Regions from separate parts of the Janthinobacterium sp. FW305-128 genome, predicted to be linked through region 3. Evidence: predicted binding sites of a transcription regulator. Region 3 holds the regulator's gene; each other region holds the start of a gene.
What was found. Region 3 encodes FliA, which starts transcription of late flagellar genes. Its sites were predicted from a motif close to CTAAAGTTTNNNNNNNNNNNGCCGNTA; they were not measured.

Region 1: the regulator FliA is predicted to act here: its motif matches at 804-830, upstream of IGS60_RS08075 (DUF5610 domain-containing protein).
Region 2: the regulator FliA is predicted to act here: its motif matches at 879-905, upstream of IGS60_RS08435 (flagellar protein FliT).

What each region holds. Positions count from the first base shown of each region.
Region 1 covers NZ_JACYMK010000003.1:123,983-126,247, forward strand. Annotated here, with positions in the region: gene sbcB (exodeoxyribonuclease I) at 1-743, opposite strand, end outside; gene IGS60_RS08075 (DUF5610 domain-containing protein) at 902-1,531, shown strand; gene IGS60_RS08080 (GGDEF domain-containing protein) at 1,533-2,265, opposite strand, start outside.
Region 2 covers NZ_JACYMK010000003.1:197,574-199,838, reverse strand. Annotated here, with positions in the region: gene IGS60_RS08440 (HDOD domain-containing protein) at 1-771, shown strand, start outside; gene IGS60_RS08435 (flagellar protein FliT) at 994-1,245, shown strand; gene IGS60_RS08430 (FimV family protein) at 1,676-2,265, opposite strand, start outside.
Region 3 covers NZ_JACYMK010000001.1:970,846-973,110, forward strand. Annotated here, with positions in the region: gene IGS60_RS04390 (antiactivator of flagellar biosynthesis FleN protein) at 1-834, shown strand, start outside; gene IGS60_RS04395 (RNA polymerase sigma factor FliA) at 880-1,611, shown strand; gene IGS60_RS04400 (flagellar motor protein) at 1,593-2,265, shown strand, end outside.

The DNA of each region.
Region 1 (2,265 bases), on a different contig from region 3:
AGCGGCCAGACGACGCCCAGGCAACCGCGTTCGGCCGGGAACATGCCCGACACGTGCAGGAAAGGCTGGCGCTCGCCGGCGGCCAGGTGCATGCCCATTTCGCTGGCGACCCGGTCCTTCTTGTGCAGGGCCAGGCAGAATTCGAACAGTTTCGGCTGCTTTTCGCGGATCAATCGTGCCAGGGCGATGGTGGCGCGCACGTCGGACAGCGCATCATGTGCCGCTTCGTGGGCCAGGCCATTGGCCTTGCTCAAGTGTTCCAGTTTGAAACTGGTCTGGCCATCGTCGCGCTTCGGCCATTGAATACCTTCCGGGCGCAGCGCGTGCGTCATGCGCACCACGTCGAGGATGTCCCAGCGGCCGCAATGGTTCTTCCATTCGCGCGCATACGGGTCGATCAGGTTGCGCCAGAACAGAAAACGCGTGACTTCATCGTCGAAACGGATGGTGTTGTAGCCCACGCCGATCGTGCCCGGTTCCGAAAAGGCCGCTTCGATGGTGGCGGCGAACTGGTGTTCGGGCACGCCCAGCTGCAGACATTGCTGCGGCGTGATGCCCGTGATCAGGCACGATTGCGGATCGGGCAGGAAATCATTCGCAGGCTGGCAATACAACATGATCGGTTCGCCGATCTCGTTGAGTTCGGCATCCGTGCGGATCGCGGCGAACTGGGCCGGGCGGTCGCGGCGCGGCTGGGCGCCAAAGGTTTCGTAGTCGTGCCAAAGAAAGGTCTGGTTAGTCATTGATGGTCGTAACTTAATGTTGCTGAATGGGTTATCCGGGCCGCTAAAAACAAGCCGCCGCTTCAGTTTTCTGAAAACCTGCCGATACTACACGAGAGGATGGTCATCATCGCGTTTCCCGCATGGTGGCATACATTGTCCGTTCAAGGAGGTCTATCGTGTCAATTCCCATCGCCGCAGGCGGCAATTCCACCCCTTCCGTGACTTCCGTCAGTCCGGGCGTTGCCGGCAAGGACGATAAAGTCCAGCAAAAGGACGGCGTCAACGCTGAAATGAGCGTGAATGACCGCAGCAAGCTGCAATTGAACGCGTCCATCATGCAGGCGTCGTTGAACGTGTCCATCGGTTCCGAGAACGAACCGCTGGCGCTGCTGTACAAGACGGCCATCACCAACATCAATGAAGCGCTGAAAGGCCAGTACGGCGACGATGCGATCCAGAACGCGGCGTCGCAGGACAACAGCGCCGAAGCGACGGCGAGCCGCATCGTCTCGCTGTCGACGGGGTTTTTTGACGCGTTCAAGAAACAGAATCCCGGCATGGACGACGATACGGCCCTGACCAAGTTCATGGACACCATCAGCGGCGGCATGGAAAAAGGCTTCAAGGAAGCGCGCGACATCCTGGGCGGCTTGAAAGTGCTGAACGGCGATATCGCCGGCAATATCGACAAGACGTATGAGCTGGTGCAGAAGGGCTACGCGGATTTCATCGCTGCGCACAGCAGCAAGAAGGATGATGCGGCCAAGCCGGATGCTGCCAAGCCGGCCGACAGCAAGGCTGCCTGAGCTACAGCATGACCCGGTTGCGGCCGCCGGCCTTCGCGCGATACAAAGCCGCGTCGGCCGCCGCGATCAGCGCTTCGTCGTCCTGCTCGGCCGCCAGGCTGGCCACGCCGAAGGAACCCGTGATGTGCGGCAGCGCGCTGCGCATATCGGCGAAGATGACGGCTTGCTGCATGCGTTCGCACAAGCGTTCGGCGACCCGCAAGGCCACGTGTTTGCTGGTATCGGGCAAGATCACCATCATTTCCTCGCCACCATAGCGCACGGCAAAATCCGTGGGCCGCAGGGCCGCGCCCAGCACTTGTGCGGCAATGCGCAGCGCCTGGTCGCCCGCCTGATGGCCGTGCGTGTCGTTGAAACGCTTGAAATGGTCGAGGTCTATCATCACCAGCGACATCGGCGAGCCGCTGGCGTGGGCCGTGACTATCATGGTCGGCAATAAATCGGTGAGCCAGGCGCGGTTGTACAAGCCCGTCAGGCTGTCGACCATCGACATCTGGCGGTAGAACTCGCCCAGCTTCTGCCGGCGGCGCAGCAGGGCGTTGGCGGCGCGGATGCGGAAAGACAGCAGCCGCAGCAGGTTGCGCGCCAGGCCGTTCGATTGTTCGATCAATTCCCAGACGACGGCCGCGTCGATCACCAGCAAGTCAGTTTCTTCCAGGGCGGAAATGGCGGCCAGGTTGCTCGCTTCATCGAGCACCGATTGTTCGCCCACGCTTTCGCCGGGCAAGACCTTG
Region 2 (2,265 bases), on a different contig from region 3:
GTCGATGAACTGGTGCGCAGTTTCGACAACCCCGCCATCGCCACCGAAGACATCGCGCGCAAGCTGGGAGCGGACCCGGCCTTGAGCGCCAAGCTGCTGCGGCTGGCCAACTCGGCCTATTACCATGTGTCGCGCAGCATCGGCACGGTGGAAGATGCCGTGCTGATGCTCGGTTTTGTGACCGTGCGCACCCTCGTCATCAGCTCGGGCCTCGTCAGCGGTTTCAAAGCCGTGCCGGGCCTGAATTTGCCGCAGTTCTGGCGCTACAGCCTGCACAGCGCCGTATCTGCCCGCTGGATCGCGAAGCAGACGGGCGACAACCAGGATCTGGCTTTCACCATCGGCATGATGCATGCGATCGGACAACTGGTGATCCATGCCGCCATGCCCGAGCAAGCCATGCAGCTCGACAAGATCGCCCCGCCGCTCGACGCGCGCCGGCTCGACGCGGAGCGGGTGTCGCTGGGCTACGATTATGCGCAGGTGGGCGCCGAACTGGCGCGCCGCTGGAAGTTTCCGCCCGCCTTTGCCGAGGCTATCGCCGCCTTCCCCGCTCCGCTGGCCAAGCCACCATTGAACCGCCTGGCCGCCATCATCCACCTGGCCGCCTGGCGCGCGCGCATCGATGAAAACCAGCTGAGCAATGAAGAAATCATCGCCTGCTATCCCAACGCGGTAGCCGAAGCGCTCGGTTTGCCGCCCTCCGTGCTGGTCGACAGGATGCCGCCGCTTGCCGAACTGAGCGCGGGCCTGGAAGAACTCGTCAAGTAAGCTGGCCGTTGCCCGCATCGCCAACCGAGCAGGCATGCGGGTTTGCGGGCATGCCGGCTGCCCGCAAAAAACATCCAAATTATTTTCACTTTTTTTTCAAAAACACCCTCAAGTTCCCGTTGGACCCGCCGTTAATCTAGACAAGCGGTAATCCATTCACTAGTTACGGGTGTGCTCATGACCTCCAACGACGTTCTCTCGATGTATGAAAATATTGCAGGAATGACCAATCAAATGGTCGTGGCCGCACGTTCGAGCGACTGGGATGGCTTGGATACCCTGGAAAACCAGTGCGCCAGCGCCGCCAGCGCGACCATGACGGGCAAGGCGCCTGCCCTGGCCGGCGCCTCGCGCCTGCGCAAGATCGACTTGCTCAAGCAAATCCTGGCCAATGACCGCGAAATCCGCGCCATCACGGAACCGTGGATGACCCAGCTGTCGAACGCCATGCCAGGTTCGCGCGCCCGCATGTAAGAAGCTTGCCGCGCCAGAAACGACAAAAGCACCCGCGGGTGCTTTTTTTACGTCTGCCGCCATGGGAGAGAGCGCCATCTGCGGCGCTCAAAAAGGCAAGGCGGGGGAATTTGGAAGGCGAGCCCCAGGTATCTCCTGGCGTCGCCTCGCTGCCGGTTGCATCCGGCGTTCGCGAGCACATCGTCGGCATCGCGAACCGCTTCCAGACCCAGGCGTTTATGCAACGCTACACCTGGTTTGCCGCGCCACACTATCGTTGGTGACTGCGCCAGGCTGGGGCTGTTTTGTCGTAGAGCAAGTCCACTGAATTCATCATAGCACCATCTTTAAGAAACAGGCAACGTGCTTGGCAAGCGTTTCCATGTATTTTTTCAATATCTTTTTTTATATCAAATTGTGGGCGGCCTTGCGGTAGCGCCTTGCGGCAGCATTAACGCGAGAACGGCTCCGGCTCCGGTTCCGGTTCGGCCGCCGCCCCTTCTTCCACCGCTTCCGTCAAGACGGGCACATCCTTCTTCCTGCGGCCGAACGGCTTGCGCAGCAAGACCCAGTATTTCGACGGTGCGCCCGGCCCCGCCGCTTGCCTGCGCTTGCGCACGATGTACACGATGAGCGCCGTCAGCAGCAGGAAGACCAGGGTGCCGATACCGAGCCACAGCATGCCGCCCGATTTTTTTTCCTTGTCGGCTGCCGGCGCCGCGTGCAGGGGCGTCGGTTTCGCATGGGGCGCTTCCGCCACGGCCGGCGCGGCGGCGGGCGGCACGGCGGCTGCAGGAAAGGCCAGCGTCTTTTGCAAGACGCCGATCTTGCCTTCCAGTTCGCCCAGCTTTTCAGTCAGGGCCGTGTTTTTCTCGTCCAGCCCCACGCACGCTGCCGCCTGCCCCGTCTCCGCCTGCGGCGCGCAGGCGGCCACGGGCGCCGTGGCACGGCGCGGCAGCGCGGGGGCGGCCAGTTTGGGTGCGGCGGGCGGCGGCACGAACACGCGCGCCGGACGCACGAGGCCCTCGGCCCGCGCGCGGG
Region 3 (2,265 bases):
GGCTTGCGCCGCATGCTGGCCGGCCCGCAGCCGCGCGTCATGACGTTCCTCTCGGCCACGCCGCAGGACGACAAGGGCGCCATGCTGGTCAACCTGGGCGCTTCGCTCGCCTATGGCGGCAATGACGTGCTGCTGCTTGACGCCAGCGGCGGCAGCGATGGCGTGGCTGCACGGCTGGGACTGGCGCACGGCGCCAGCCTGCGCGACGTGGCGCGCCAGCAGTGCGGCCTGAACCAGGTCATCCATCAGGTGCCGCAAGGCTTCGGCGTGGCCAGCCTGGGCGCGCGCAACCACCTGATGGACAGCATGGACTATGCGGGCGAGGACGAATTGCGCCGCCTGGGCAAGACTTTCGAGGTGCTGGCGCGCCAGAGCGGCATCGTGCTGGTCGACGGCGTCGTGGCCGACGAGGGCGATTGCTTCCCCGTGCCCTTGATGGCCTCGTCGGATATCGTGGTGCAAGTGTCGACCAGCGCCACCTCGATCAAGGCGGCGTACTGCCTGATCAAGCGCCTGAGCCAGGAACTGGGACGCCGTCCGTTCGGCATTCTCGTCACGGGCGCTTCCGAATCCGAGGCAAAAGTGGTATACGATAATATGGCACAGGCGGCGAGCCGCTACCTGGCCGTGAAGCTGACCTCGATGGGGTCGGTGCCTGCCGATGAATATCTGCACCGCGCGGCGCGCCTGGGCCGCAGCGTGGTCGATGCGTTTCCGCTGGCGGGCGCCTCGGTGGCGTTTCGCGGACTGGCCGAGCGGCTGGCCCGTTCGGCGGCGCCGGTGCTTGGCGGCACCTTGTACCAGACGGGGAGCCCGCACCAGTTCAGCGCCTGAATCGAACCGCAGCACCAGATAAGATGAGAAAACAATAAGCAGCCTATGTACACGGTCAAAGGGAAATCGAACAAGGACTATTTGCTGACGGAGCACATTCCGCTGGTGAAGCGTCTGGCGCACCATATGAAGGCGAAATTGCCGCCTTCGGTCGAGGTCGATGACCTGATCCAGGCCGGCATGATCGGCCTGCTCGATGCCATTAGCCGCTATGAAGAGACGCATGGCGCGCAGTTCGAGACGTATGCCGTGCTGCGCATCCGCGGCGCCATGCTCGACGAATTGCGCACCAGCGACTGGCTGCCGCGCAGCATGCGCCAGAACATGCGCAAGATCGAGGAGGCGATGAGCACCTTGCAGCAGCGCCTCGGCCATCCGCCGACGGAATCGGAAGTGGCGAAACTGCTCAAGATGTCGCTGGCCGACTACCAGGAAATGCTGGGCGACGGCGGCGGCCACCAGCTCGTGTACTACGAAGACTTTCATGACCCGGACGGCAATGACAGCTTCCTCGACCGCCACTGCGTGGACGAGGACAGCGACCCCTTGCGTTCCCTGCTCGATACCGATTTCCGGCAATCCGTGATCGATGCCATCGACGCGCTGCCACCACGCGAGAAAATACTCATGGGCCTGTATTACGAAGAAGAGCTGAACCTGAAGGAGATCGGCGCGGTGATGGGCGTATCCGAATCGCGCGTCTCGCAGCTGCATACCCAGGCCGTCGCGCGCCTGCGCGCAACCTTGAGGGAGCAGGCGTGGACTGGTCCAGCGTAATCGGGCTGGCGCTGGCGCTGGCGGGCCTGCTGGTCGGCCAGGCACTGGAAGGCGGCAAGATGGCCTCCCTGCTGCAGCCGGCCGCCTTTGCCATCGTCATCATCGGCACCTTCGGCGCCGTGCTGCTGCAAACGCGGTTGCGCACTTTTGTCCGCGGCCTGGAAATGCTGCGCTGGGTCTTCCTGCCGCCTGCCGACACGCGCGCCGCGCTGGCGCGCGATATCGGGCAATGGAGCCTGACGGCGCGCCGCGACGGTCCGCTGGCGCTCGAGCGGCTGATGGAAAACACGGCCGACCGCTTCAACGCCAAGGGCTTGCGCATGATCGTCGACGGCATCGCGCCCGACAAGCTGCGCCAGCTGCTCGACGTGGAAATTTCCGCCTACGAAATGGCCGAGCGCCAGGCCGTCAAGGTGTGGGAATCGGCGGCCGGCTATTCGCCCACCATCGGCATCCTGGGTGCCGTGCTGGGTCTGATCCACGTGATGGAAAACCTCACCGACCCGAGCAAACTGGGCAGCGGCATCGCCGTGGCCTTCGTCTCGACGATTTATGGCGTGGGACTGGCCAATCTGCTGTTCCTGCCGGTGGCCAATAAACTCAAGGCCATCGTCTCGCGCCGCGTGCTGCAGTATGAAATCACGGCCGCCGTGC